One region of the Bradyrhizobium sp. CCBAU 51753 genome, then DNA from elsewhere that is predicted to be linked to it. Evidence: predicted binding sites of a transcription regulator. Region 1 holds the regulator's gene; each other region holds the start of a gene.
What was found. The regulator PhoB, encoded in region 1, activates phosphate uptake and scavenging genes when phosphate is short. The targets are predictions, from matches to a motif close to TGTCATNNANCTGTCAT.

Region 2: XH93_RS31305 (glycerophosphodiester phosphodiesterase family protein) is a predicted target of PhoB. The motif match lies at 3,034-3,050, and genes of this name have one in related genera.
Region 3: XH93_RS28685 (UDP-2,3-diacylglucosamine diphosphatase) is a predicted target of PhoB. The motif match lies at 5,599-5,615, and genes of this name have one in related genera.

Annotation. Positions count from the first base shown of each region.
Region 1 covers NZ_CP030037.1:8,655,337-8,663,012, reverse strand. Annotated here, with positions in the region: gene pstC (phosphate ABC transporter permease subunit PstC) at 1-127, shown strand, start outside; gene pstA (phosphate ABC transporter permease PstA) at 132-977, shown strand; gene pstB (phosphate ABC transporter ATP-binding protein PstB) at 974-1,792, shown strand; gene phoU (phosphate signaling complex protein PhoU) at 1,896-2,612, shown strand; gene phoB (phosphate regulon transcriptional regulator PhoB) at 2,727-3,437, shown strand; gene XH93_RS39815 (GcrA family cell cycle regulator) at 3,522-4,034, opposite strand; gene XH93_RS39810 (aspartate aminotransferase family protein) at 4,520-5,725, shown strand; gene argF (ornithine carbamoyltransferase) at 5,725-6,651, shown strand; gene XH93_RS39800 (Hsp33 family molecular chaperone) at 6,765-7,676, shown strand, end outside.
Region 2 covers NZ_CP030037.1:6,833,072-6,840,747, reverse strand. Annotated here, with positions in the region: gene XH93_RS31320 (ATP-binding protein) at 1-60, opposite strand, end outside; gene XH93_RS31315 (response regulator) at 63-800, opposite strand; gene XH93_RS31310 (PRC-barrel domain-containing protein) at 1,081-1,458, shown strand; gene XH93_RS31305 (glycerophosphodiester phosphodiesterase family protein) at 1,567-2,973, opposite strand; gene XH93_RS31300 (PRC-barrel domain-containing protein) at 3,304-3,873, shown strand; gene XH93_RS31295 (mandelate racemase/muconate lactonizing enzyme family protein) at 3,954-5,108, opposite strand; gene XH93_RS31290 (MFS transporter) at 5,147-6,448, opposite strand; gene XH93_RS31285 (hypothetical protein) at 6,890-7,177, shown strand; gene XH93_RS31280 (dodecin family protein) at 7,353-7,568, shown strand.
Region 3 covers NZ_CP030037.1:6,240,743-6,248,418, reverse strand. Annotated here, with positions in the region: gene XH93_RS28715 (xanthine dehydrogenase family protein molybdopterin-binding subunit) at 1-1,723, shown strand, start outside; gene XH93_RS28710 (cytochrome c) at 1,826-2,272, shown strand; gene XH93_RS28705 (CHRD domain-containing protein) at 2,428-2,850, opposite strand; gene XH93_RS28700 (cytochrome c) at 3,080-4,021, shown strand; gene XH93_RS28695 (Lrp/AsnC ligand binding domain-containing protein) at 4,096-4,341, opposite strand; gene thiD (bifunctional hydroxymethylpyrimidine kinase/phosphomethylpyrimidine kinase) at 4,528-5,328, shown strand; gene XH93_RS28685 (UDP-2,3-diacylglucosamine diphosphatase) at 5,639-6,451, shown strand; gene XH93_RS28680 (glycosyltransferase family 1 protein) at 6,448-7,539, shown strand; gene XH93_RS28675 (threonine/serine dehydratase) at 7,593-7,676, shown strand, end outside.

The sequences.
Region 1 (7,676 bases):
CGAGAGCGACGGGCTGCATCAGTCCGGCCTGATCCTGCTCGGCCTGCTGCTGTTCGTATTGACCTTCTTCGTGCTCGCCGCGGCGCGTCTGATGCTGATGCGGCTTGAGAACAAGGCGGGGAAGTGACGCCATGAACCCGATCTACAAATCCCGCCGCCGCAACGACATCATCATCCGCGCGCTCTGCTTCGCTGCCGCCGCGTTCGGCGTCACCTGGCTGGCCCTGATCCTGCTGACGCTGCTCTACAACGGCATCGCCGGCCTCAGCGTGCAGTTGTTCACCCAGAACACGCCGCCGCCCGGCTCGACCGAAGGCGGCCTGCTCAACGCCATCGTCGGCTCGGTCATCATGACCGTGATCGGGGTCGGCATCGGCGCGCCGCTCGGCCTGTTCGCCGGCACCTACCTTGCCGAATACGGCAAGCATGACAAGCTGACCTCGGTGATCCGCTTCATCAACGACATCCTGCTCAGCGCCCCCTCGATCATCATCGGCCTGTTCATCTACGGCGCGGTGGTGGTGCCGATGCGCGGCTTCTCGGCGATCGCCGGCGCGCTCGCGCTCGCCGTCATCGTCATCCCGGTCGTGCTGCGCACCACCGAGGACATGCTGCTGCTGGTGCCCAATCCGCTGCGCGAGGCGGCAAGCGCGCTCGGCCTGCCGCGCTCGCTGGTGATCAAGCGGATCGCCTACCGTGCCGCCCGGTCGGGTCTGATCACCGGCGTGCTGCTGGCGACCGCCCGCGTCGCCGGCGAGACCGCGCCGCTGCTGTTCACCGCGCTGTCGAACCAGTTCTTCAGCCTGAGCCTGAACAAGACGATGGCCAACCTGCCGGTGACCATCAACAACTTCGTGCAAAGCCCCTACGCCTACTGGAAAGAGTTGGCCTGGAGCGGCGCACTGCTGATCACCTTTACCGTGCTCGCGCTGAATATCGGCGCGCGTATCCTTGGTGCCGAAAGGGCCGCAAAATGACCGAGCTTTCGATTTCGACCACCGCCGCCGGCCACGTTCCCCAGGCGCCGCTGCCGGAAGCCGCGCCGAAGGTTACGGCGCGCAACCTCAACTTCTATTATGGCGAGCACCACGCGCTGAAGAACATCAACCTGACGCTCGGCACCAACCGCGTCACGGCGTTCATCGGCCCGTCGGGCTGCGGCAAGTCGACCTTGCTGCGCATCTTCAACCGGATGTATGATCTCTATCCGGGCCAGCGCGCGGTCGGCCAGCTGATGCTGGACCAGACCAACATCCTCGACGCCAAGCTCGACCTCAACCTGCTGCGGGCGCGGGTCGGCATGGTGTTCCAGAAGCCGACGCCGTTCCCGATGACGATCTATGAGAACATCGCCTTCGGCATCCGCCTTTACGAGAAGATCTCGAAGTCGGAGATGGACGGCCGGGTCGAGAAGGCGCTGCGCGGCGGCGCGCTGTGGAACGAGGTCAAGGACAAGCTGAACGCCTCCGGCCTGTCGCTCTCCGGCGGCCAGCAGCAGCGCCTGTGCATCGCGCGCACGGTGGCGGTGCGGCCCGAGGTGATCCTGTTCGACGAGCCGTGCTCGGCGCTCGATCCGATCTCGACCGCCAAGGTCGAGGAGCTGATCCAGGAACTGTCCGAGGACTACACGATCGCGATCGTGACCCACAACATGCAGCAGGCGGCGCGCGTCTCCGACAAGACCGCCTTCATGTATCTCGGCGAGTTGATCGAGTTCGACGACACCAACAAGATCTTCACCTCGCCGAGCGATCGGCGCACCCAGGACTACATCACCGGTCGGTTCGGCTAACGCCTGATCGGAAAAAAGCGGGGATGGTTTCCCGCCGAGATCAGGCTGAAATGAAGGCATGAGATCGTGATCCTCTTGGGATTATGATCGAAGGAGACAAGCGATGGCTTCTGAACATACCGCCAAGGCATTCGACAGCGACCTGCAGGAGTTGACCCGCCTGGTCGCCGAGATGGGCGGCCTGGTCGAGCGCATGATCACCGAGTCGGTCGATGCGCTGATCCGCCGCGACGTCGCGCTCGGCAAGCGCGTGGTCGCCGCCGACATCGAGATCGACAGCCTGCAGCGCGTCATCGAAGAGCGCGCGGTGCTGACGATCGCGCGGCGCCAGCCGATGGCGATCGACCTGCGCGAGATCGTCAGCGCGATGCGGGTGGCCACCGACCTCGAGCGGATCGGCGACCTCGCCAAGAACATGGGCAAGCGCGTCGCGGCGCTGGAGAGCGATTTCCAGCCGCTGAAGCTGATCCGCGGCCTCGAGCACATGACCGACCTCGTGCTGTCGCAGGTCAAGTCGGTGCTCGACGCCTACGCCGCGCACGATTTGCCGGCGGCGATGAACGTCTGGAAGGGCGACGAGGAGGTCGACGCGATCTGCACCTCGCTGTTCCGCGAGCTGCTCACCTACATGATGGAAGATCCGCGCAACATCTCGTTCTGCATCCACCTGATGTTCTGCGCCAAGAATATCGAGCGGATCGGCGACCACGCCACCAACATCGCCGAGACCGTGTTCTACATGATCGAGGGCCAGCAAATCACCGACAAGCGCCCGAAGGGCGACATGACCAACTTTGCGACCACGGTGCCGGGTAACTGAAGCACGATCCGGAAAAGTGGGTACCGGTTTTCCGACAAGATCGTGCTCATCAGGACGATGAGCGTTTCGGTTTTGCGTCTGGGCAACGGATCAAGATAGAGAGAACTTAGACCGATGAGCGCACGCATTCTGGTAGTCGAAGACGAGGAAGCGCTGACAACGCTGTTGCGCTACAACCTCGACGCGGAAGGCTACGATGTCGAAACGGTCGGGCGCGGCGACGATGCCGACACCCGCCTCAAGGAGCGCGTTCCCGATCTCGTGGTGCTCGACTGGATGCTGCCGGGCCTGTCCGGCATCGAGCTCTGCCGCCGCTTGCGGGCACGTCCCGAGACCAAGCAGCTGCCGATCATCATGCTGACCGCGCGCGGCGAGGAGAGCGAGCGGGTGCGTGGGCTGGCCACCGGCGCCGACGATTATATCGTCAAGCCGTTCTCGGTGCCGGAGCTCCTGGCGCGGGTGAAGGGCCTGCTGCGCCGCGCCAGCCCCGAGCGGCTCGCCACCGTGCTGACCTATGGCGACATCGAGCTCGACCGAGAGAAGCGCCGCGTTGCGCGCTCCGGCCGCCCGATCGATCTCGGCCCGACCGAATATCGGCTGCTCGAATTCTTCCTCGAGCATCCCGGCCGCGTGTTCAGCCGCGAGCAGCTGCTCGACAGCGTCTGGGGCCGCGACATCTATATCGACGAGCGGACCGTTGACGTGCATATCGGCCGCCTGCGCAAGCTGCTCAATCCGGGCCGCGAGCAGGATCCGATCCGCACCGTGCGCGGCGCCGGCTACGCCCTCGACGACCGTTTTGCCAAGGCCGAGCCGCAGCCGTAAGGCCCGGTCCGACCGCTGCAACAAAAAAATCCCCGCCTTCGCGGGGATTTCTTTTTTGACGTCGTCGCTGGTTTCGTCGTCGGCCTATTTGAGCTGCGGCTTGTTCGACGGCCGGCGGCGATCGCCGGCGGGCTGGTAAGCGACGCGCGAGTGGTGCGCGCAATAGGGCAGGCCGGTGAGCGCCTTGCCGCCGCAGAAGAAGAATTCCGGGCTCGAGGGATCGCCGACCGGCCAATGGCAGGTGGCCTCGTTCAGCTCCAGCAGCGACAGCCGCTGGCTCATCGGCACCACGTTGTCGTAGGCGATCGGATCCGGCTCGAGTTCGACCTCGAAAGCCTGCGCCAGCGCGGTGTTGCCGCGCGAGACCGGGCGCGCCACCCGCATCATGTGCTGGGCGGGACGGGCCTTGCGCTGCCGCGGCGCGGCGGTGGAGGGCGCCTTGGCGCGGCCGGACAGGCCGAGCCGATGGACTTTGCCGATCACGGCGTTTCGCGTCACATTGCCGAGTTCCGCCGCGATCTGGCTGGCGGAGAGGCCACTCTCCCAGAGCTTCTTCAGCTGCTCGACGCGATCGTCGGACCAGGTCAATACCGTCATCGCATTCTTCCTTTCGCGGTGCGCCGGCCGGTGATGGGAGCGGCGCTGCGAGCCAAATCTGTCAAAATCCCCGCGGTCAGAATCCCTTAGCCCTCGCCGGGCGTGCTGTTGCGCCCGAACGTTCACGCAGAACAAATGGCTACTAAGAGGGTCCAGTACTGCCGCACGAGATGTCGTACCCGACAGGCCAAACGCTACAATATGGCGTGACTCTGGCGCAAGAGTCCGCGGCAGCGCGTCCACATGTTCCCAACATTTAAGCCTTGCAATCAGGCTTTTCCACTGCTCCGGAATACTCCGGATTGCATGCGTTTCGCATTGCAGGAAGGCCACTTCGTGGCGATTGACACGGACCGGGCGCAGCATAGAATGCCCCGCACGTGCTGCCCGCAAGGCGGCACGTTTTTGTTTTCCGAAGCTGGCCGTTGCTGCGCTGGCGTCAAGGCGCGCGGCAATTGTCGGCCTCAAACCCGTCAGTGATCGCCATGACCAACAGCGCCACGTCGCACCTGCTCCCCGTCTTTGCCCGGATCGATCTCGGCTTCGAGCGCGGCGAGGGCGCCTGGCTGATCGCAACCAACGGCGACCGCTATCTCGACTTCACCTCGGGCGTCGCGGTGAACGCGCTCGGCCATGCCCATCCGCATCTGGTCAAGGCGCTGCAGGAGCAGGCGACCAAGCTCTGGCACATGTCGAACCTGTTCAAGAGCCCGGACGGCGAGGCGCTGGCGGCGCGGCTCTGCGAGCAGAGCTTTGCCGACTACGTGTTCTTCTGCAATTCCGGCGCCGAGGCGATGGAGGGCGTGATCAAGCTGGTGCGCCACCACCATTTCTCCAAGGGACATGGCGAGCGCTACCGCATCATCACCTTCGAAGGCGCGTTCCACGGCCGCACGCTGGGCACGCTCGCGGCGACCGGCTCGGCGAAATATCTCGAAGGCTTCGGCCCGCCGATGGACGGCTTCGACCAGGTGCCGCATGGCGACATCGAGGCGGTGAAGAAGGCGATCGGCCCGCACACCGCCGGCATCCTGATCGAGCCGGTGCAAGGCGAGGGTGGCGTGCGCGGCGCGCCGCAGGCCTTCTTCAAGGCGCTGCGCCAGCTCTGCGACGAGCACGGCCTGCTGCTCGCCTTCGACGAGGTGCAGACCGGCATGGGCCGAACCGGCGAGTTGTTCGCCTACAAGCGCACCGGCGTCACGCCGGACGTGATGTCGCTGGCGAAGGCGCTCGGCGGCGGCTTCCCGATCGGCGCGGTGCTGGCGAGCGCCAAGGCCGCCGAGGGCATGGCGCCCGGCTCGCACGGCTCGACCTTCGGCGGCAATCCGCTCGCGGTCGCCGCGGCCAATGCCGTCCTCGACGTCATGCTCAAGCCTGGCTTCTTCGAGCACGTGCAGAAGGTGTCGCTGCTGCTCAAGCAGAAGCTCGCCTCCGCGGTCGACCGCTTTCCCGGCGTGCTGTCGGAAGTGCGCGGCGAGGGTCTCCTCATCGGCGTCAAGGCGGTGGTGCCCTCGGGTGACCTCATTGCCGCGCTGCGCAACGAAAAACTGCTCACCGTCGGCGCCGGCGACAACGTCGTCCGCTTCCTGGCGCCGCTGATCGTCACCGAGGCCGAGATCGACCACTCGATCGCCGCGCTGGAGCGCGCCTGCGCTGCGCTGTCGGCGCAGCCGAAGAAGGCGGCGGGGTAATGAGCAAGTCGGTCCGTCACTTCCTCGACATCAACGAATTGCCGCTCGCCGAGCTGCGCAACATGCTGTCGGCCGGCGCCGCCATGAAGGCGCAGCGCAAGGCGCACGAGAAGGCCAGGAAGCCGCTCGAGGGCAAGACGCTGGCGATGATCTTCGAACGCCCGTCGACCCGCACGCGGGTGTCGTTCGACGTCGGCATGCGCCAGCTTGGCGGTGAATCCATCATGCTGACCGGTGCCGAGATGCAGCTCGGCCGCGGCGAGACCATCGCCGACACCGCGCGCGTGCTGTCGCGCTATGTCGATGCGATCATGATCCGCATCCTCAATCACGATGCGCTGCTCGAGCTTGCCGCCCACGCCACCGTTCCCGTGATCAACGGGCTGACGCGGCGCTCGCATCCCTGCCAGGTGATGGCCGACCTCATGACCTATGAGGAAAACCGCGGCTCGATCGAGGGCAAGACGGTGGCCTGGACCGGCGACGACAACAACGTGCTGGCCTCCTGGGCGCACGCCGCCGAGCGCTTCAAGTTCCAGCTCAATGTCGCGACCCCGCCGGAGCTCGCGCCGAAGAAGCCGATGCGGGACTGGATCAAGGCGACGAATGCGCCGATCGTACTCGGCACCGACCCGGAGGCCGCGGTGCGCGGCGCCGACTGCGTCGTCACCGACACCTGGGTGTCGATGGGCGACAAGGAGGGCGAGCACCGCCACAACGTGCTGCGGCCCTATCAGGTCAATGCCAAGCTGATGTCGCTTGCGAAACCCGACGCACTGTTCATGCACTGCCTGCCCGCGCATCGCGGCGAGGAGGTCACCGACGAGGTGATCGACGGCCCGCAATCCGTCGTGTTCGACGAGGCGGAAAACCGCCTGCATGCGCAAAAGGGCATTCTGGCCTGGTGTTTCGACGCGGTGGCGTAGCAATAACGCTGTCGTCCCGGCCCAGTGCGCAATTGCGCACTAGGCCGGGACGACGATCTCTGTGTTCGCGTGAACCCCTTTATTTCATGGTCCGAGACCCCAGATAGAGCGCCATGGTTTCACAATCCCCCGACATCAAAATCACGGCCGAGGCGCCAATCCGCGCGCCATCGGCGGTTCCTGTTGACGATGCCGTGCTGGCCTTCGAGGTCGGCGCGCTGGATCTGCGCGGACGGCTGACCCGGCTCGGCCCCGCGCTCGACGAGGTCCTGCACAAGCACGATTATCCGCCGCCGGTCGGCAAGCTGCTCGGCGAGGCGATCGTGCTGACGACGCTGCTCGGCTCCTCCGTGAAGTTCGAGGGCCGCTTCATCCTGCAGACCCGGACTGACGGTCCGGTCTCGCTGCTGATCGTCGACTTCCAGGCGCCGGATCGGCTGCGTGCCTATGCGCGCTACGATGCGTCACGCATCAAGAACGGCCAGACCTCGGGCCAGCTGCTCGGCAAGGGCCATCTGGCGATGACCATCGATCAGGGCGCCAACACCAGCCGCTACCAGGGCCTGGTGGCGCTCGACGGTGGCAGCCTCGAGGACGCCGCGCACGAATATTTCCTGCGCTCCGAGCAGATCCCGACCCGGGTGCGTCTTGCGGTCGGCGAAGAGATGCGCGGCGGCGAGCGCGGCAAGCTGCACTGGCGCGCCGGCGGCATTTTGCTGCAATTCCTGCCGAAGTCACCGGAGCGCGCCAAGCAGGCCGATCTGCATCCCGGCGACGCGCCGGAGGGAACGGTTGCGCACGCGGTGCCGGACGACGACGCCTGGGTCGAAGGTCAGTCGCTGATCTCGACCGTCGAGGATGTCGAGCTGATCGATCCGGATCTGTCCGGCGAACGGCTGCTCTACCGCCTGTTCCACGAGCGCGGCGTCCGCGTCTTCACCCCGCAGCAGCTGCGCGCGCAGTGCTCCTGCTCGCGCGATGCGGTGTCCGCGATGCTGAAGAGCTTTGCGCCAAAAGACCGCGCC
Region 2 (7,676 bases), 1.8 Mb from region 1:
CACCAGCGCCGCCATCTGTGCGCCGATCCTCCGCAGACTCAGCACACTCAGCAGCTTCATGGTCAGTTGCTCGCGGTGGGAATGGCCTCCACCCTCGGCGTGAACACGTAGCCGCCGGAGCGCACCGTCTTGATCATGGTGGCCTCCTGCGGGTCGGGCTCGATCTTGCGGCGGATGCGGCTGACCAGCACGTCGATCGAGCGCTCGAACGAGCCGGAGCTGCGGCCCTGGGTCAGATCGAGCAGGCTGTCGCGCGACAGCACGCGGCCGGGCCGCTCGCAGAAGGTGCGCAGCAGGTCGAACTCGGCGCTGGTCATCGCGACGCGGGCGCCTTCGGGGTTGCGCAGCTCGCGCAGGCGGATGTCGATCTTCCAGCCGAGGAAGGTCAGCACGGTGGCGCCCTCGATCGCGCTGGCGTTGCGCGCGGCGACCTGGCGGCGCAGCACCGCGTTGATCCGCGCCAGCAGCTCGCGCGGGTTGAACGGCTTTGCCAGATAGTCGTCGGCGCCCATCTCGAGGCCGAGGATGCGGTCGACGTCCTCACCGCGCGCGGTCAGCATGATGATCGGCGTCTGCGATTCAGCGCGCACCTTGCGGCACAGGCTGAGTCCGTCCTCGCCCGGCAGCATGACGTCGAGCACCAGGAGGTCGATCCGGTGGTCGGTCATGGCCTTCGCCATTTCGCGGCCGTCGGAGGCGGTGGTGACGTGACAGGAATTGGTGCGGAGATATTTTGCGATGAGGGTCCGCGTCTCGCGATCGTCCTCAACGACAAGGATGTTGGGCGTGGCCTGGGTCATACCGACCTTTTGTCCGTGATTCGGGGAAAGCGGCTGAGGAATTTTGTTTCAGTGTATGTCTGAAATCTTGCCCGGCATTCGGAGGTAGCAGGTCGCCGCCAGGGTGAAAAGTTAGCGTTGTGTCATCAAGCGTAGTGCATTGAAATGGCGAAAGAACTGGCCCAATCTGCAGTCCGCCTCGGCGGCCGTGCAAGGCAAAGGGGAAGGGCGGCTGTCGTATCCCGGCGGAACCCGCATGCCCGGCGAGGCGTTGACTGTTTTTCAGGCTGTGGAGGGTGAGATGGCTGTCGAGGTCCAGACCAGACCGCATCAACTCATTGCAAGCGATCGCGTCGAGGGGACCGCGGTGCGGCGGCCCAACGGCGACATGATCGGCCATATCGAGCGGCTGATGATCGACAAGATTTCCGGCAAGGTGTCGTACGCCGTGCTCAGCTTCGGCGGCTTCCTCGGCATCGGAACCAACCTGATTCCGCTGCCATGGGGCAAGCTGCACTACAACCCGAAGTTCGAGGCCTACGAGCTCGACATCGAGGATGACGAGCTGAAGCGCGCGCCGTCGTTCCGCGCCGACAAGGATTTCGATTGGGGCGACCGTTCGCAGGAAGCCGAGTTGCATCGCTTCTACGGCGTACCGCCCTATTGGGGCGGCTTCTGATTCAACCTAAAGCGCGATGAGATCGGATCGAATTGTCATCGCCCTTTAGCTCTTTGTTTGAGCATGATCTTTTCGGAAAAACCGCTTCACACTTTTCCGGATCATGCTCTAGTCGCCTCGCCAGCCAAGCTCGCGCAGATAGGCGGCGCGGGCGGCAACGCCGGTGTGCGTGAAATCGGTAAAGACACCATCGACGCCGAGACGGAAGAACTTCAGATACTCCAGGCTGGGATCGGCGCGATAGTCGGCAGCCAGGTATTTCTTCTCGTTGCGGAACGTGAAGACATGCACGAACAGGCCGAGCTTGTGCGCGTCGGCGATGACGCTGGTTGCCTCCTGCGTCGTGGCCTCCGGTGTCGATCCCTTGTAGGGCGTGCCGTCGGCGTTGCTGTCCTTCCACGGCGAGATCTTGTAGGGGACGATATACGCCTTCCACGGACCGATGCCGTCGGCATAGGTCTTGATCTCCGCCAGGCCCTCGGGCGTCAGCATCGCATCGTACTGGCGCGGGTCGCCCGCAATCGTCCAGTCATACGGACGTGAGGTGGTGATGTTGTTGAGCAGCACCTTGCCGGTCTTGAAGTCGACGCCGTTGCCGTCGATGAGCTGGACCTGCCGCGTCTGAAGGCCCTGACTGCGCATGTATTTCAGGCTGCCGGGCTCGAAGCTCTGGACGATGATGGGCGCGTCCTTGGCGTTGAGGCCGTTGTCCTTGATGATCTTGATCAGGGCATCCTCGAGCGGGCGGCTGCCAGGCGCGCCGCAGCCATTGGCGATCGCCTGGGCATTATTCCACGTCGGATTCTTGGTCTCCGGATAGACCGAGATGCTGCGTCCGGTCTCCTTGCTCTTGGCCTTGGCGATGTCGATGACGTCCTGGAAACTGATGACCGGCAGCTTGCCGTTGAACACCCTCGGCCGTTCATTGGCCGCATCATAGGTGGTGCCGGCGATCCACTCCTTCAGCTCAGCCATGGTGAAATCGGTGATCGACCAGTCATTGGTGTGGTCTTCGCCGTCGACGATCAGCGCCTTCAGCACCGATTTGGGGTCCGCCGGATCGACGAGATCGGTGGGATAGTCAGCCGGTCCGCTGGTGGGAGTTTGCGGCCATTTCACCTTGACGCGGACGCCCGGTGGCGTGCGCTTGCGGGCCGCAACCACAGGGTTGGTCTTCGCCACCTCGGCAATGTTGGTATTGTCGCCCAGCCACGGATTGTGACGCGCCACCAGGACGCAGTCCTTGGTCAGGTGCAGGTCCTCTTCGAGTGAATCGGTGCCCAGCGCCGCGGCCAGGTCATACGAGGCCTCGGTCTCTTCAGGCACCAGCCCCGGCACGCCGCGATGCCCGATGACCAAGGGCTGCTTGCCATCGAGGGTCAGGAACGGTTTTGCGCCGGCCGGCGCCGAGCCGGCTTGCGCTGACGCCATCGAGGCCGGGAGGACCGCCAAAGCCGCGGTCGCGAGCAGCATCGCGCCAACGCGTCGTTTCCGCAGCGAACCAGTGTGCATCATAGCCAGCCCTCCATCTCCAACGCAGCACCTGTTACCTCCTGTTCCTCATGTCGCAGTTCTCTGACAGTCCGATGACTGTCAGGCGGGCCGGGCGGGCAAAAAACTTGCGGGACACGCTGAATTTGCACAACGCCGTCGGTGATGAATGCAACGCTTGAGGGCTACGGCCGTTAGTTGAGTCGTCGGCGGCTTCGCTTCCGCGAAGGCTGTTGCGTCGCGTCGAAGCGTTCCTCCGTGCTGGAGTGGCCTTTGATCGCAGGTTCCCGTAGGAACGCTTGCCAAGATTACGGGTTCTCCATGTATCGATTTTGCGAACTGAGGAGAGCCAACATGTTAGTCAGATCTATCATGGCCGGCGTCGCCGGCACTGCGCTGCTTGCAACCGTTGCGTTCGCGCAGACGCCGACCGACACCAAGAGCGACAAGAATGAGATGTCGCCTCCGGCCGCGAGCACCACATCGCCTCCGGCGAGCACGACAGCCGCCTCATCGACCTCGTATAAGGGCGACTGGCGCGCATCCAAGGTCGTCGGTCTCAGCGTGTACAACGACAAGAACGAGAGCGTCGGCTCGATCAACGATCTCTTGATGGACAAGGGCGGGGCCATCAAGGCGGTGGTGATCGGCGTCGGCGGCTTTCTTGGCGTCGGCGAGCATCTGGTCGCCGTGCCGATCGACAAGGTGAAGTTCTCGACCGAACCGGTCGCCTACACCGGGTCCAGCGCGTCGAACACCGGCAGCCCCGGCGGTGCCGGCGGCACCAGCAAGACGTCGACGACCACCGGCGCGGCCCCGGCAACGGCGTCGAAGCCGAACCCCTGGTATCCCGATCACGCCGTCTTCAACGCGACCAAGGACGAGCTGAAGGCAATGCCCGAGTTCAAGTACTCGACCGAGTAACGCATCGCGTTCCGTGAAAGCCAAACGCGCCCGGTGCCGCCGGGCGCGTTTTCTGCGCAATGACTTCGCGCGCCCTGCCTCTAGGATCGCGGCGCGCCGTATTCCTGCCGTGTGACAAGCCAGTCGGCCGCAGCCGCGAGGTCGGGCTCCGCCCCCAATCCTGGTCCGTCAGGCAGCGGGAAGAGACCATCCCGGACGCGGGGGAAGGGCTGCGCCAGCGCCTCACGCAAGGGATTCTCCATCACATCGTGCTCGAGCAGGCCGGGACCGCCCACCGCCGCAAGCACTTGGGCCGCTGCAAGCAGGCCGACGCCGCTGCCGAGCCAATGCGGGCAGTAGGACCGTCCCGTCTGCACCGCGCGCCGGCCGACCGCGTAGGCACCGGTGACGCCACCCCATTTCAACATGTCAGGCTGAACCACACCGTGATGGCCGTTCGCGATCAGACCCGCGAAGGCTTCGTAACCCATGACATTCTCGCCACCTGCCAGCGGCACTGGCGATAGCAGCGCCAGCTCGGCCCATTCGGCTGCGGGCCGGTCCGCCGCCAGTGGCTCCTCAATCCAGCCAAGGCCGAATGCGCCGAGCCTCGGCACCGCGCGCCGGGCCTCGGCTAGATCCCAGCCCTGGTTCGCATCCACCATCAGCCGCTCGCCGCTCCGCAGGTCGCGCGTGATGGTCGAGACGACAGCCGTATCGGTCTCGGTGCCGAACGCGACCTTGACCTTGAAGGCGCGAAACCCGGCGTCGCGGCAGCGCGCCACCGTCTCGGCGGCGGTGTCCGGATTGAGGCCGCTGGCATAGGCCGGCACCCTATCGCGCACGGCGGTGCCGGCGAGCATGGCGCGCAGCGATTTCCCCGCGCGCCGTGCAGCGAGGTCCCACAGCGCGAGGTCGAGCCCGCCGAGGCACGCCGCAAACGGGCCGGGCTCGGCGCCTTGAAGGGCCCAGCGATGAGTCCGCGCCGTCAGCGTGTGCCAGGCGTCCGACGGATCGAGATAGGTTGAAGCCAGCGCTGCGGGACAGATCACGGTTTCGAGCAACCGCATCTTGTTGTCGGCGCTGTAGGGCGGGAAGTTGCACCAGATTTCGCCCCAACCATACGCGCCATCGGTATCCTCGACGCGCAACAGCAGAACGCTGCGCCTTGGAATGCTGCCGAACGAGGTCTTGACGGGCTCCTTTACCTCGGCGCGAAACAGGAACGCCTCGATGCGCGCGATGCTGATGGTCATGGATAGTGCTCCTTTCGGCGAGGCATGTGCGGGCCGGCTCAGGCCCGCTTCAGTCCGGACGTCGGCGTCGCGACCTTGAGGAAACGCGGATTGACGACGACCGGTACAAGCACCGCGGCGACGAACGACAGTGCGGCGAGGAGGTAGAGCCCGGCCTGATAGCTGTGTGTTGCATCGCGAATCCAGCCGATCGCATAGGGCCCGACGAAGCCGCCGAGATTGCCGGTCGCATTGATCAACGCGATGCCGGCGGCCGCAGCGTTGCCGACAAGGAAGGTCGACGGCAGCGGCCAGAACGGCGGTTTTGCGCCGTAGATGCCGACGGCGGCAACCGCCATGACGGCCACGGCGAGCAGCGATCCGGACATTGCGCCGGCCGCCGTCAATCCGACGGCCGTAAGCACGAGCGCCGCGCAAAGGGTCCATCGGCGTTCATTGTAACGATCGGAGATGAAGCCGAACGCGATGATGCCAAGCGTGCCGAAGATGTAGGGGATCGAGGTCGTGATCCCGGTCTGCATGTCGGTCAGGCCGAGCCCCTTCAGGATCTGGGGCAGGAAGAATGCGAGGCCGAGATTGGCGGTGGTGTTGGCGAACCAGATGAATGCGAGCGCCAGCACGCGCATGTCGGCGAGCGATTGCAGCAGGCTGAGCCCATGCGCCCCGGCGACCGCGCGCGCTTCGCTGTCGAGCGCATTCTGCAGCCAGACCCGCTCCTCGCTGCTGAGCCATTTTGCTTCGCCCGGCCGGTCGGGCATCACTTTCAGGAAGACCAGGCCGACCAGAATGGTCGGCAACCCTTCGAGGATGAACAGCCACTGCCATCCCTTCAGGCCGGCAACCCCGTCCATCTGCAGGATCGCCGTCGAGACCGGTCCGCCGAGCGCGAGCGACACCGGCACTGCGACGATGAACGCGGCGATCATGCGCGCGCGATATTGCTGCGGAAACCAGTAGGTCAGGTACAGGATCACGCCCGGGAAGAAGCCGGCCTCGGCCGCTCCAAGCAGAAAGCGGATGACGATGAAGCTCGCAGGTCCCTGCACCAGCGCCATCGCGATCACGCCCCAGGAAATCATGATGCGCGAAATCCAGCGCCGCGCACCGACTTTCGCCATCACCAGATTACTCGGGATCTCGCAGACGAAATAGCCGAGGAAGAACACGCCGGCGCCAAGCCCGAAGATATAGGGCGAAATGCCGAGATCGGCGTTCATCGTCAGCGCCGCAAAGCCGACATTGACCCGATCGATATAGGCCAGGATGTAGGAGACGAACAGCACCGGCATCAGCCGAACGAAAGCCTTCCTGATCGCCCTGTCAGCAACCGCGTCGGACATTCTCGCTCCCGTGTCGTTGTTGTTCGCACATGGCGTATCGTTCGCCGTCTCGATGGTTCGAGCGTCGCGGTCTTCAGCGGCAGACAGATCGCTGAACCAAAGGCGGATGACACGCCTTATCGGGCGGGGCGTTCGGCGAATAATGAATTGTTGAGATGGCGCCATCTCAAAACGAGATATCGCGGAGTCTGATGCCGGCCTCGCTCGCGCGGGCGTAATCGCGACTGGCAGGCGGCGCCTTCAGCCTGGCGAGTTCTGCCGCGCCGTCAGGCCAGCCCTGCGAATTGCTCAACGGCATTGCGCCGACACGATTATTTGAAGCCATGGACGCTTATAAATCGCATCCGATTTAATCGGAACGCTTGAAATCCCGCCCCTCGGGGGCATCTATAAAGCGTAACCGAGTTAATCGCATGCGATGAAAATCGCGGGAGCGTTACCATGACCACCAGGAATTCCCACGTCGCAAAGACGTTCAAAACCATCGCGCTGGCTGCGGCGCTGTCGGCCATCACCGTCACGGCGGCGTCAGCCCAGGCGGCGATCTCCGAGCCGGCCGCGTATCAGGCGATGTATCCCTATCGGGACGTGCTCAATGGCGGTGCGCCGACGCCGGCGGCCAAGCTGGTTCTGCTGCCGCCGCAGGTGCTGCAGCGTCTGCAGGCCGAGGAGAGCGGCGTCGGCATCGCCAAAGTGCCGCACTACAGCCACCATCACCGCGGCCGCTAATCGTCAAACTGCTCGGCGGGCAAGCGATTGCCCGCCGCATTTCGAAGCGCGTAGCCCATCCGGGCTACGCCACACTCGGAATGGTGCGGCGCATCCTGTTAGCCCTGATGTCCCGATGTTAGGCTGATCGCGGCGGGAGCACTCGCCTCCTGCCTGACAGCAAAGGGAGGACGACATGGCTGAGAGCGTCTACAAGGTTATCGAGCTGATCGGGACCAGCAAGGACTCCTGGGAAAAGGCGGCCGCAGCAGCGGTCAGCAGGGCCGGAGAGACCCTGCGCGATTTGCGCGTTGCCGAGGTCGTCGAGCTCGACCTGCAGCTGGACGCCGCCGGCAAGGTCGAAGCCTACCGCGCCAAGTTGAAAGTTTCGTTCAAGTTCGAAGGTTCGTGAGCGCACGCAACCGTAGCTCGTAGCCCGGATTGCGTTTCGCTGCATCCGGGCTACGGAACGGTAGGGTGGGCAAAGCGAAAGCGTGCCCACCCTGCACAGCAACGACGG
Region 3 (7,676 bases), 2.4 Mb from region 1:
CTTCATGGAGACGCGCGCGGCGGTCGCCGAATACGACGCCAAGCACGATCACCTGACGCTGACGATCGGCAGCCAGGGCAGCCACCGCCTGCGCGAGATCCTCTGCGACATGGTCCTGAAAATGCCGAAGGAGAAGATGCGGGTGATCTGCCCCGACGTCGGCGGCGGCTTCGGCACCAAGCTGTTTCCGTACCGGGAGTATGCGCTGATCTCGGTCGCGGCGCGCAAGCTGAAGAAGTCCATCAAGTGGACCGCCGAGCGCTCCGACCATTTCATGGGCGACGCGCAGGGCCGCGACAACGTCACCACGGCAAAGATGGCGCTGGCCGAGGACGGCAAATTCCTCGGCATGGACGTCGACCTGATGGGCGACATGGGCGCCTATCTCTCGACCTTCGCGCCCTATATCCCGCATGGCGGCGCCGGCATGCTGCCGGGCCTCTACGACATCCAGGCCTTCCACTGCCGCGTCCGCACCATCTTCACTAACACGGTGCCGGTCGACGCCTATCGCGGCGCCGGCCGCCCCGAGGCGGCTTACGTGATCGAGCGGCTGGTCGACGCCGCTGCGCGCAAGCTCGGCATGACGCCGGATGCGATCCGGCGGAAGAATTTCATTCCGCCGAAATCGCTGCCCTACACGACCGCGACTGGCAAGGTCTACGACTCCGGCGACTTCGTCGCGCATATGAAGCGCGCGATGGAGATCGCCAACTGGAAGGAGTTTCCGAAGCGCGCCAAGGCCGCGAAGAAGGAAGGCCTGGTGCGGGGCATCGGCATGGCGAGCTATGTCGAGGTCTGCGGCACCATGGGCGAGGAGACCGCCAATGTGGCGCTCGATCCCAACGGCGACATCTCGATCCTGATCGGCACGCAGTCGAGCGGGCAGGGCCACCAGACCGCCTATGCGCAGATCGTCGCCGAGCAGTTCGGCGTGCCGCCGGAGCGCGTCCATGTGCTGCAGGGCGACACCGACAAGATCGCGACCGGCCTCGGCACCGGCGGCTCGGCGTCGATTCCATCCGGCGGCGTCAGCGTCGAGCGCGCGACGCGCGAGCTCGGCAACAAGCTGAAGGAGCTGGCGGCGCAGGCGCTGGAAGCGGGCGCCGGCGATCTCGAGATCGCCGACGGCCGCATCCGCATCGCCGGCACCGACCGCTCGATCAGCTTTGCCGATCTGGCAAAGCGTCCCGGCGGCGATTCCTCGAAGATGAATGCGAGCGCGACGTTCGCGAGCGCCGACGGCACCTATCCGAACGGCACCCATCTCGCCGAAGTCGAGATCGATCCCGCCACCGGCATCATCAAGATCGTCAACTATGTGATCGTCGACGATTTCGGCGTCACGCTCAATCCGCTGATGCTGGCGGGCCAGGTGCATGGCGGCGCGATGCAGGGCATCGGCCAGGCGCTGATGGAGCGCGCGATCTATAGCCCGGCCGACGGTCAGCTCGTCACCGGCACCTTCATGGACTACGCGCTGCCGCGCGCCTCCGACGGGCCGTCCTTCGTGTTCGAGACCCACAACGTGCCCTGCACCACCAATCCGCTCGGCGTGAAGGGGGCGGGTGAAGCCGGTGCGATCGGCTCGTGCCCGGCGGTGGTCAATGCGATCGTCGAGGGGCTGCATCGCGAGTACAAGATCGACCACATCGACATGCCGGCCACGCCGGAGCGGGTCTGGGTCGCGATCCGCGAGGCCGAGCGCCTGCACAAGCTCTGACAAACTGCCGCAGGCGGAATGAAATTCCGTCCGCGGTGTTCGCAAACAGGCCGGTCCGCAACCCTGTGGGCCGGGACAAACCGAAATTGAGGGATTTAGCCGATGAAGCGGATTGTCGTCGTCGCAGCGGTGCTCGCGTTCAGTGCCGGTGCCGTGGTTGCACAGCAGGATCAGGTCAAGAAGACCCAGGCCATGATGAAGGGCAATGGCAAGAATGCGGGCGCGTTGGCGGCGATCGTCAAGGGCGAGAAGCCCTACGACCAGGCGACTGTCGATGCGGCGCTGGCGCAATTCGATGACACCGCCAAGCAGCTTCCGACGTTGTTCCCGGAGAGTATCAAGGGCGCTAAGCTGGACGGTGACTACGCTCCCTCGCCAAAGATCTGGGAAGACAAGGCCGGCTTCGCGCAGCAGGCGGCGAGCTTTGGCAAGGCCGTCACCGACGCCAAGGGCAAGATCAAAGATCTCGATACGCTGAAGGCCGAGCTGGGCGTCATCGGCAAGCAGTGCGGCGGCTGCCACGAGACCTACCGTCTCAAGAAGAGCTGATCGCGCGTTCTTCACGCAGGCCGGAATTCATCTCGCGCGAAGTCGCGAGAGGTCATCGAGAAAGGGCGGACGCCGCGAAGCGTCCGCCCTTTTCGTTGTGTCGGCCTTTTCTTATTGCGATGACTTCACGCTTGCTTCGTCACTTACTTCGTCACTTACTTCATCACTTGGCCGCGGATTTCGCCGCCCGGGTTGGCCGCGGTGTGGATGTTGACATAGTACTTGCCGGCAAGGAGATCGGCGGCCTGCGCGTCGGTCAGCGTCGCGCTGCCTTCGACCGGGCTGGACGTTGCGTTCGGGATCGCAACCGCGACGCCGGCATTCTTGCCGCTCTCGGCAGGGCCATGGAAATGCGCCGCGGTGGCGGGGCCGGAGAGGCCAGAATAGGTCACCTTCCAGCTCAGCTTCTTGCTGGCGGCGTCGTAGTCGATGTCGGCGGTACCGGTCGCCGCGCTGCTGTTCGGCGGCACCTCGGACTTGCTGTCCAGCGCCACCTTGAACTTCTGGGCGAAGGCGGGACCGGCCAGCGCCAGCGCGGCGCCGAGCGTCAACGTGGCAAGCAAGGTCTTGTTCGACATGGTTCTCTCCCCTTTGACGTCACAGGACGGTTTCAGTCTTCAAACAGCGGCTTTGCGGAATTATTCCCAAAATCATCGTGAAGGCGCGAAATTTGATGCGAGCGCAGGCGACCGCTTGCCACCATACTGGGTTGATAGGCTTCGAACTCTAGATTCCTGTTTTAACGCGTTTTCTTCACGCGAACCGGTATCCACTTCGCGGGAAAACGCTCTAGCGACGGATCGGTGAATGCTGCGACGAATTGTTGTTCTGGCCATCCTGGCCTGCCTTGCCGGCTTTGGCGTGTTCTGGTGGGTGACCATCCCGGCGACCGTCGCAGCAAGCGCGCTGCCGGCTTACCAGCCTGATCTCGCGAACGGGCTCATAACGTTCAATGCAGGCGGATGTTCCTCCTGCCATGCCGTGCCGAAGCAGGACGACCGCTTGAAGCTTGGCGGCGGCCTCGCGATCGGCTCGCCGTTCGGCACCTTCTACGCGCCGAACATCTCGCCCGATCCGAACGACGGCATCGGCCGCTGGAGCGAGGCCGATTTCGTCACCGCCGTGATGAAAGGCACCTCGCCGGCGGGGACGCATTTCTTCCCGGCGTTTCCCTATACCTCCTATACGCACGCCAGGGTCAGCGATGTGCGTGACCTGTTTGCCTATCTGAAGACCCTGGCTCCGGTCACCGGCCGTGTGCGCGACCACGACGTGCCGTTTCCGTTCAACATCCGCCGCAATATCGGCGTCTGGAAATTCCTGTTCATGGACGACAAGCCGTTCGTGCCGGATGCGAGCCGCTCGGCGCAATGGAATCGCGGCGCCTATCTTGCCAGCAGCTTTGGCCATTGCGCCGAGTGTCACAGCCCGCGCAATTTCCTCGGCGGCATCATCAGCGCGCAGCGCTTTGCCGGCGGACCAAATCCGGAAGGCGAGGGCTGGGTGCCCAACATCACCCAGAAGGGGCTGTCGGACTGGAGCGCGAAGGATATTTCCTACTTCCTCGAGACCGGTCAGACGCCGGACGGCGACAGCGCCGGCGGCGCGATGGTGCGCGTGATCCGCAACACCTCGCAGCTCCCGGCAACCGATCGCGAGGCGATCGCCGAGTACATCAAGTCGCTGCCGCCGGTCGAAGGACCGCCGCGGCCGAAGAAGAAGGAGAAGGAGAAGGAGAAGGAATCCTAGGCGCGATGATCGGCTTGAAGTCATCGCGCAACGGCAGTGCTTCACCTCTCCCATAGGGAGAGGTGAAGCAGCAGCTAGCGCGCGCCGAACGCCTTGAAGGTGATGATCGTGAGCGTGTCCTGGATGCCCGGGATCACCTGCACCTTCTCGTTGATAAAGTGGCCGATGTCGGTGTCGTTGTCGACGTAGAACTTGACCAGGAGGTCGTAGTTGCCCGCGGTGGAATAGATCTCCGATGCAATCTCGGCCTCCGCCAGCGCGTTGGCGACGGTGTAGGACTGGCCGAGCTTGCACTTGATCTGGACGAAGAAAGGAACCATCGCTTTGTCTCCGGGGAATTGCCGACAATAGGCCAAAAACCAGCCGCCGTGGCAAGGCCGGTTCAGGCCCCAAGTCACGGCCAAGTCACGCCCAAGTCGCGGCAAAACCACGCGAACTTGCCGCCAATCGGCCGGCGCGCTAGGACAGGGCATGGTCCCGTTCCGATCAACCCCTTGTGTCCTCCGATGACGCCCGTCGCGCTCACCATTGCCGGCTCGGATTCCTCTGGCGGCGCCGGCATCCAGGCCGACCTGAAGAGCTTTGCCGCGCTCGGCGTCTACGGCGCCTCCGTCATCACCGCGCTAACGGCGCAGAATACCACGGGCGTTAGCGGCATTCATGCGGTGCCGGCCGCATTCGTCACCGCGCAGATTGATGCGGTGTTCTCCGACCTTGCCGTCGGCGCGGTCAAGATCGGCATGGTGGCGCAGGTCGAGACCATCGCGGCGATCGCCGACGGGCTGACGCGCTGGGCGCCGCGCCACGTTGTCTTGGACCCGGTGATGGTCGCGACCTCGGGCGACCGGCTGCTCGCGGCCGAGGCCGTCGATGCGCTGAAGACCAGGCTGTTTCCGCTGGCGTCGTTGATCACGCCGAACCTGCCCGAGGCGGCGGCGCTGCTGAACGAGCCGATCGCCGCGAGCGAGGCCGATGCCGAGCGTCAGGCGAAGCGTCTGCTGGCGACGACGGGATGCCGCGCGGTGCTGGTCAAGGGCGGTCATGGCCATGGCGCCGAGAGCGTCGACTATCTGATCGACGGCGATCGCAGCATCGCGCTGGCAGCGCCGCGGATCGCGACATCCAACACGCACGGCACCGGCTGCTCGCTGTCCTCGGCGATCGCGGCCGGGCTCGCCAGGGGCGAGGACATGGAGACCGCCGTGCGCAACGCCAAGGCCTGGATCACGCAGGCGATCGCTGAGGCCGATCGCTTCGCCGTCGGCCACGGCCACTCGCCCGTGCATCATTTCCACAAGTATTACTGAGCTGCCGTAGCCCGTAGCTGCCGTAGCCCGGATGAAGCGCAGCGCAATCCGGGGCCGCTGCAGCCGCGGATGCAGACCCCGGATGCCGCTCCTCGCAATGACGAGGGGGACAGACCTTGTTCCACCGCGATACACCGGCAACACATCGCCGTGTTCCGCACAACTCGCGCCGCTCGTGTCGCCAGATTGTCGCATGGCGCTGTTATCCGCAGGGAAGGGGCGTGCAACTGATTCTCGTTAACTGATTGTGAGGCCTCGGGTCGCGGGGATCGTCATCGCCTTGTCACAGGAATCTGTTAGGTGCACCGGCATGGGAAGTGACTCCTTGAGTGAAGAAAGCCCGGAGCGGCGCTTTCGCACTTTGTTTATCTCCGATGTCCATCTCGGAGCCCGCGGTTCGCAAGCCGACCGTCTGCTGGACTTCCTCCGCTCTCACGATGCCGACACGATCTACCTCGTTGGTGATATCGTCGACGGCTGGGCGCTGAAGTCGAACTGGTACTGGCCGCAGACCCACAACGATTTCGTGCAGAAGATGCTGCGCAAGGCGCGCAAGGGCGCCAAGGTGATCTACGTCCCGGGCAACCACGACGAATTCCTGCGCAAATATTACGGCACGCATTTCGGCGGTATCGACGTGGTGGAGAACACCGTCCACACCGGCGCCGATGGCAAGCGCTATCTGGTGATCCACGGCGACATCTTCGATCTCGTGGTGCAGAACGCGCGCTGGCTCGCCCATCTCGGCGACAAGGCCTACGACTTCGCGATCCAGATGAATCGCTTCGTCAACTTCTTCCGCAAGATGTTCGGCGTGCCGTACTGGTCGCTGTCGCAATGGGCCAAGCTGAAGGTCAAGAAGGCGGTGAACTATATCGGCGCGTTCGAGGCGACGCTGGCCGGCGAGGCGCGCCGCCACGGCTGCGACGGCGTGATCTGCGGCCACATCCACTACGCGACCATTCATGACGAGCATGGCATCCGCTACATGAACTGCGGCGACTGGGTGGAGAGCTGCACCGCGCTCGCCGAGCACGAGGACGGCCGCTTCGAGATCATCACCTGGACCGATCCGGTGCGCAGTGCGGTGCCGGTTCCGCGGGTCACGGCACGCGCTGCATGACGCATATCCTGGTCGCGACCGATGCGTGGCATCCCCAGGTCAACGGGGTTGTCCGCACGCTGACCATGATGGCGCAGGCGGCGAAATCGCTCGGCGTCGAGGTGAGTTTCCTGACGCCGGATTCGTTCCGCACCTTTGCGATGCCGAGCTACCGCGATCTCCGCCTGGCGCTGCCGTACCAGGCCAAGGTCACCAGCCTGATCGAAGCCGCAAAGCCCGACAGCATCCATATCGCGACCGAAGGCCCGATCGGGCTCGCGGTCCGCCGCTATTGCCGCAAGCGCGGCCTGCCGTTCACGACGAGCTTCCACACCCGCTTCCCCGAATATGTTTCGGCGCGGACACCGATCCCCGAGGCCTGGGTGTGGCGCGCGCTGCGCTGGTTCCACAGGCCGAGCCAGGCGGTGATGGCGGCGACGCCGGCGCTGGCCAGCGAGCTGCGCCAGCGCGGCTTCCGCAACGTGGTGCTGTGGTCGCGCGGCGTCGATACCGCGCTGTTCCATCCGCGCGATGTCGACCTCTGCTTGCCGCAGCCGGTCTATCTCAGCGTCGGCCGCGTCGCGGTCGAGAAAAATCTCGAGGCGTTTCTCGAGCTCGATCTGCCCGGCACCAAGGTCGTGGTCGGCGACGGCCCGGCGCGCGCAGCGCTGGAGCGCAAATACCCCGAGGCCGTGTTCCTCGGCGCCCGCCACGGCGAGGAGCTGGCCGAAATTTATGCGGCCGCCGACGTATTCGTATTCCCGAGCCGCACCGACACTTTTGGTCTGGTGCTGCTAGAGGCGCTGGCCAGCGGTCTGCCGGTCGCCGCTTTTCCGGTCACCGGCCCGCGCGACGTGATCGGCGCCGCGCCGGTCGGCGTGCTCGACGACGATCTGCGCCATGCCTGCCTGGAGGCGCTGAGCATCCCGCGGCAGGCCTGTGTCGACTTCGCCGCGCTCCACACCTGGCAGGCCTCGGCCCGGGTGTTCATCGACCGCGCCATGAACGTCCGGCCGGTGTTGCCGGATGACAAGGACAGGGCGGCCGAATTTGTTGGCGAAAACCGTCATTTCGCGGCCCTGCCGGCCAGCCAGCCGACCTCGCGCTAGCCTCACGCTAAAGCGTCTTGCCCGGCCGCCGTCGGCCGCGATAGAAATCGCGGATGACGGACAACGCCCAAATTCCACCCGTCGCTGCCGCGGACATCGATGCCGCCGCAAGGGTGGTCGCGCCGTTCGCGGTGCGC